Regions from separate parts of the Anaerotignum faecicola genome, predicted to be linked through region 1. Evidence: riboswitches for the same ligand, from Rfam matches in the RefSeq annotation. Region 1 holds a riboswitch; the other holds the start of a gene.
What was found. A riboswitch is a leader RNA that binds a small molecule or an ion and turns the genes downstream of it on or off. The one in region 1 is predicted to bind thiamine pyrophosphate.
Positions count from the first base shown of each region.

Region 1 (3,410 bases):
GCCTCATCCAGAGAGATTTTGCCCGAAACAAAGGCGCGGGACATATCATTGACCTCGCAGACCTTTTCAAAATTGATGGTACGGGTGCGGACACCGCGCATCATGGAAAGGGGGCCCTTTTCCTCGCGCGGGAGGGTGACGATGAGGGCGGTGGAGATGGCGGTTGCTTCGATTTTTTCTCTGCCTGTGGTGGAGAGAATCCGTTTCATGGTATCCTGCACACGGAAGGTTTCTGCGCCGTTTTTCAGCATGATTTCGCCTGCATCCAGAGCGAGATTGATAAGCTTCGTATCGTTATCCATAAGGCGTTTCTCCTTTCGTTTGATAAAATTCGGCTCAGCTGTTTTTTCTCTTCAATCTGGGGAAGAAAGAGAACCATGCCTGCGGCAGAACCAGAATGATAACAGAGCCGATGCCGATGGCACCTGCCAGCTTTAGCGCAGTCAGAATATTTGCGGTTGTTTCCAGCACGCGGCTTTCCATGGCAGAGGTGATGCAGCGATAGACCGCCGCACCGGGTACCAGAGGCAGGATGCCGGGGATATGATAGACAATCGTCGGGAGCATGCGGTGGTAGGAAAGAAAGCGCGCAAAGCCTGTTGCGGCAAAGGTTGCCAGAAGCGTTGCCAGAAAGGACGAGCCATCATGCCGAAGGACAAGCTGATACACCAGCCAGCAGAGGAAGGCGGTCAGCCCGCAATAGGGGATTTCCTTCCGGGGGGCATTGCAGACGATGGCATAGCCTACGCTTGCAAAGAGTGCAACCAAGGGATGCACAAGATAGAAAAACAAGGTTGTATTCATAGGATTTCCTCCGTTCATTCAGTCATTTGAAACAGCGCCAGCGCAACAGCAACCCCTGCGGCGATGGAGCAGGCAATGAGCAGAACCTCAACTACCTTGGAATTGCCGCTGATGAGGTTGCCCTCAAGCAAATCTCGCATTGCCTTGGAAAGCGCAAGCCCCGGCAGAAGCACCTTCATGGTACCGATAATCAGCTTATCCAGCTGGGTGGCAGGAAGGAGCGCATGCGCCATGCAGGCGGCAAGCCCCGTAACCAGACCGCCCATCAGGGGGGCGACAAAGAAGGGAATCTTCTTGCTCTCCAGATAGACCAGTGTACAGCCCATGAGAAGGGCAATGACGAAGGATACCAGAAAATCCTGCACAGAGCCGCCGACCATAAAGGCGAAGCCTGCGCCGCTGATGGCATAGCCAAGCACACGGGTGCTGAATTTGAAGTTGGGTGCGTGATGAATTTCTTGGCAGTGGTCTAAGGCTTCGGTGACGCTGATTTTGCCGGAGACGAAGGCGCGGGACATATCATTGACGGCGCAGATTTTTTCAAAATTCAAATCGCGGTTTTTGACGGCGCGCGCCATAGAGAGAGGACCCTTTTCCTCTCGTGGCAAGGTGACCATCAGAAGGGTACACATTGCCAGGGCTTCTATTTTTTCCTTGCCGGAAACGGAGAGAATCCGCTGCATGGTGTCCTGCACACGGAAGGTTTCCGCGCCTGAGGCAAGCATGATTTCGCCTGCATCAAGGGCAAGGTTAATCAGTTGGGTATCATAATCCATAACCGGGGTTTCCTTTCTAAAAAATTAAGTCAAAAACAGGTTTTTGACTTGTTGGACAGAAGAATAAACTGACAAGTTCCGTCAGCATAAATGCTTAGAAACTTGCAGTTTTCCTCGAGTGGGCAAAGCCCGCTCTGCGGATTCCATTCGGGACACCGAAACGGTTTCCCGAACCCTTCCGCTTTTATGTTGGCAATTTATTGGCAATTTAAGTATGATTGCACCTTCTTTAGTGTAGTCGTTTTCCGAAAAAAGTAAAGTAAAATTATTTTAAGTTTTTTTGAAATTTTTGTGAAAAGCGACAGGTGCTTTCCCCGTAATTTCCCTAATTGAGAAAAGAAGTATTTGCCATTTAAAAAAAATATGCTATAATCAAGGAAATAAAGCAAAAAGCTGGGGGTGCTGATGCAGCTGAGAGGATGAAATGCCAACCCTTTGAACTTGATGTGGTTAATACCAACGGAGGGAAGCGAAGCAACGAGGACAAACGAAGACCTTTTCCGATTGGGAGAGGTCTTTTCTATTGCAGAGCAAAGGAAAGGAAAAGAAAGGAAGAAGAACATGAGCTTGACAGACAGATTATATGCAGTGGCAAAGCCTATCTGGGAAGGGTATCTGGAGCAGCCCTTTGTAAAGGAGCTGGGCGAAGGGACACTGCGCGAGGACAGATTCCGTTTTTATATGGTGCAGGATTATCGTTATCTTTTGCAGTATGCGAAGGTATTTGCGATGGGCGTGGTGAAAACAGAGGACGAGGCACTGATGACACGCTTCTCCTATATGGTGCATGACACACTGGACGGGGAGATGAATATTCATAAGGCGTATATGTCCCGTCTGGGGATTACGGAGCAGGAGGTAGCAACCACAAAATCCACACTGACGAACCAGTCCTACACCTCCTATATGCTGGATGAGGCATATAAGGGCGGCCCTCTGGAGATTCTGGTGGCGGTGCTTTCCTGCGCATGGAGCTATCAGATGATTGGGGAGCACCATCAGCATGTACCGGGGGCATTGGAGCATCCTTTGTACGGCGAATGGGTGCGCGGCTATTGCAGCAAGGAATACTGCGAAACCACACAGGAAATCATTGATCTGGTAAACGAGCTGGGGAAGGATATTTCTGCGGAAAGAGAAGCGCATCTGAAGGAGATTTTTGAAAACTGCAGCCGCTATGAGGCAATGTTCTGGGATATGGCTTATGAGGAAATCCCTGAATAAAAGGGCTCTGCAAGAGAAGCTTTGCAGACAGAAGGAATGGTGTACAGATGATGTTGGAATTTAAAAATGTTTCCTTCCGCTATGCGGTGGACGAGTTCCCCATGATGGAGAACCTTTCCTTTTCCGTAGAGGCGGGGGATTTCGTTTCGATCATCGGGGCGAGCGGCTGTGGCAAAAGCACGATTTTCCGTTTAATCAACGGATTGGAGCAGCTGCAGGAGGGCGAGATTTTGGTGAACGGGAGACCCATCCGTGAGCAGAAGCAATACAGTGCCTTTATGCCGCAGAAGGATTTGCTTTTTCCATGGCGGACGATTGAGAAAAATATCTGTTTGCCGATGGAGCTGGCAGGTGTGCCTGCGGCGGAACAGGCGAAGCGCTGCAAGGAGGTTTTGGCACAGGTCGGACTTTCGGAATATATGAAAAAATACCCGAAGGATTTATCCGGCGGCATGAAGCAGAGGGTTTCCTTTGCGCGCACGCTGCTTTCGGGGGCGGATATGCTCCTGCTGGATGAGCCGTTTTCCGCACTGGACTACCTGACGAGGGTGGAAATGCAGGAATGGCTGTTGGAGCAATGGGAGCATTACCATAAGACGATTCTTT
Region 1 covers NZ_BHVZ01000001.1:1,140,496-1,143,905, forward strand. The annotation lists gene EJE48_RS05590 (threonine/serine exporter family protein) at 1-302, opposite strand, end outside; gene EJE48_RS05595 (threonine/serine exporter family protein) at 337-804, opposite strand; gene EJE48_RS05600 (threonine/serine exporter family protein) at 819-1,580, opposite strand; TPP riboswitch at 1,966-2,065, shown strand; gene tenA (thiaminase II) at 2,142-2,804, shown strand; gene EJE48_RS05610 (ABC transporter ATP-binding protein) at 2,852-3,410, shown strand, end outside.

Region 2 (3,410 bases), 590 kb from region 1:
ACATTCCGGGTGGACAGCATTGTGGCGGTTGCGGCAGCGGTGCTTCTTCTGGTATGTGTTTACCGCGGAAGGGTTTTGAAACGCCGGCACGGACTGCTGATGCTTGCCTGCTATGGCGGCTATTTTGCGTACCTTCTGCTGGCGTAAGGAGAAAGAAGGGATTTTATGCACGTTCGATATTACAAAGAATATTCACAGCATTTGCAGAGAGACATGGAGTTTAAGGTATATGGGCATGCAGGGCTGCCGATGATTGTTTTTCCGTGTCAGGATGGGAATTTCTACGATTTTGAGGATAGAGGCATGGTGAATACCGTTGCGGACAGGCTGGAAAACGGACAGCTGCAGCTGTTCTGTGTAGGCTGTGTGGATGAGGAAACGTGGAGCGCGGCATGGGGTGACCAGCATGGCAGAATTCTCTGGCATGAGCAGTGGTTTCGTTATCTCTGTGAGGAATTTCTGCCGTGCCTGCATCAGATTCACAGCGAAACGGACGGCGTTTCCTATGAAGGCAGAGTGATGCTTGCAGGGATGAGCATGGGCGGCTATCATTGCGTGAATCTCTATCTGAGAAGACCTGACCTTTTCGGCGGATGCCTTTCGTTGAGCGGTCTGTTCCATGCAGGATATTTCTTCCCGAATTATGATGATGTGGATATTTATTATAATTCGCCTGTGGATTACTTGCCGCAGATGCCGCAGGATCATCCGTTGGTGGAGCAGTTCCGCCGCGGAAGGATTATTATTTGCTGCGGACAGGGCGCATGGGAGGATGAAGCGAAAAAGGACGCATGGATTCTGAAGGAGCAGTTTGAACGGCTTGCTGTGCCGGCATGGATTGATTTCTGGGGCGAGGATGTGAACCACGATTGGCCCTGGTGGGAGAAGCAGTTTCCGTATTTCGTGGGGAAGCTTCTGGAGGGCTAGAAGGATTGGCAGAGTGAGGGTCTTACCATTTGAAGGTCTTGCCATTTTTGGAAGAGAGGTATATAATTAAATTTACAAGTGAACACAAAGGGGAGCTTGTCTTGCAGGCTGAGAGGAAGGAAAAGCCTTCGACCCATAACCTGATTTGGATAATGCCAACGTAGGGACGCTTGAAAAAGACGTAAAAGCGTTGGGAAACTTCCAAAGGAGAGGTTTCCCTTTTTGATTGCAAAATAGTATAAAAACTTTCTGACGGATTCCGAAGCAAGGAAGCTGACCCGATGGAGCATCGGGAGGATAGAGGGGGAGCGCCCTATATCCTGCAGAAAGAACAGCAGCGATGGGAAGCCGTGTTCCGGCGTGAGAGGAAGCCAGTGAGTTTCGACCGATTTTTCTGAAAGCCCTTTTCAAGGGGGAAGTCTATGTATTTCAGGAAGAACGCTGTCTGTTCTTCCTTGTTGAGAAAGGAGTCTATCAAAATGAAGCAATTCGGAACAAGAAAATTATGTTATGCAGGTATTTTATGCGCGGTGGCAGTGGTTGGCAGCTTTTTCTATATCCCTGTATTCGGGAGCAAATGTGTGCCGGTGCAGCACATGGTAAATATTCTGTGTGCGGTGCTTCTAGGGCCGTTTTACGGCGTGGGTGTTGCATTTTGCGCAAGCTTAATCCGAAATCTTCTGGGTATCGGCAGTTTGATGGCGTTCCCCGGCAGTATGTTTGGGGCGTTGCTTTGCGGGCTTGCCTTCTGGAAAACAAAAAGTATCCCTCTGACCTTGATTGCAGAGGTGTTTGGCACAGCGGTTTTGGGCGGTCTGTGTGCATATCCCGTTGCGATTCTGTTTATGGGGATGCAGGCGGGGCAGATTGCGTTTTATGCCTATGTCATTCCGTTTCTGATTTCCACGGCAGGCGGTGCGATTTTGTCCGGTATTCTGCTGGGGGCATTGCGGAAAACAGGGATTCTGAAAACGGCGGCAGTCAGATAAGGAGGTAAGGAGAATGTTAAAGGAAATGCTGGATCATGTGCGGGAAAAATGCCCGCTCATTCATAATATTACAAACTATGTAACCGTAAACGATTGTGCGAATATTCTGCTTGCGTGCGGCGGTTCTCCTATCATGGCGGACGATGCCGAGGAGGCGGAGGAGATTACAGCAATCTGCGGCGGCTTGAATATCAATATCGGGACGCTGAATCAGCGCACCATTCCTGCGATGCATTTAGCAGGCAAAAAGGCAAACAAACTGGGACACCCTGTTGTATTAGACCCTGTTGGGGCAGGTGCATCCAAGCTGCGGACAAATACCGCCAAGGCACTGCTGGAGGATATCCATTTTACGGTTCTGCGTGGGAATATCTCCGAAATCAAGACACTGGCTCTGGGGACAGGCGGCGCAAAGGGCGTAGATGCGGATATCGCGGACAAGGTGACGAAGGAAAATCTGCCGCAGACGGTTGCATTTGCAAAGAAATTCGCGCAGGAAACGGGTGCGGTGATTGCCATTACGGGCGCGATTGATATTGTTGCGGACAGCGAAAGGGCATTCTGCATTTACAACGGACATCCCATGATGAGCAGCATTACAGGAACAGGCTGTCAGCTTTCTGCGATGACGGCGGCTTATGTGACGGCAAACCCCGAAGCTCCCTTGGAGGCGACGGCGGCGGCAGTCTGCGCCATGGGCATTTGCGGCGAAAAGGCACATGCAAGGCTGACAGAGCAGGACGGTAATTCCAGCTACCGCAATTATATTATTGATGCCATCTGCAATCTGACCGGCGAAGAACTGGAAAAATGTGCGAAATATGAAATCCTTTGAGAACGGGAGGAAAAGCAATGAAATGTGAAAAGGAAACCATGCTGCTGTATGCCGTAACAGACCGTATGTGGACAGGCAAGCAGACGTTAATGGAGCAGGTAGAGGATGCACTGAAGGGCGGCGCGACCTGCGTACAGCTGAGAGAAAAGGAACTGGATGAGGAAAATTTTCTGAAGGAAGCCATTGAAATGAAAGCGCTGTGTGCGAAATACGGCGTGCCCTTTATCGTGAATGATAACGTGGAAATTGCCATCAAATGCAAGGCAGACGGGATTCATGTAGGGCAGAGCGACATGGAGGCCGGCAATGTGCGTGCGCTGGTCGGTGAGGATATGATCATCGGCGTTTCCACAAAAAATGTGGAGCAGGCATTGGCGGCGCAGAAGGCAGGTGCAGATTATCTGGGCGTTGGCGCAATGTTCCATACGGGGACAAAGCTGGATGCGGAGGAGGTTTCTCGCGAAGCGGCGCAGGAAATCACAGCGGCGGTGGATATCCCTGTGGTTGCCATTGGCGGCATCAATAAGAAGAATATTCTGGAGCTGAAGGGTACCGGCGTGGACGGTGTGGCTCTGGTTTCCGCGATTTTCGGCGCAGAAAATATCGAGGAAGAATGTAAGACATTGAAGGCCCTTTCCGCGGAAATGGTGCAGGCGTAA
Region 2 covers NZ_BHVZ01000001.1:553,731-557,140, reverse strand. The annotation lists gene EJE48_RS02620 (calcium/sodium antiporter) at 1-147, shown strand, start outside; gene EJE48_RS02615 (esterase family protein) at 166-927, shown strand; TPP riboswitch at 1,006-1,112, shown strand; gene thiW (energy coupling factor transporter S component ThiW) at 1,407-1,916, shown strand; gene thiM (hydroxyethylthiazole kinase) at 1,930-2,751, shown strand; gene thiE (thiamine phosphate synthase) at 2,769-3,410, shown strand.
Region 2: another riboswitch for thiamine pyrophosphate. It lies ahead of thiW (energy coupling factor transporter S component ThiW); the one in region 1 lies ahead of tenA (thiaminase II).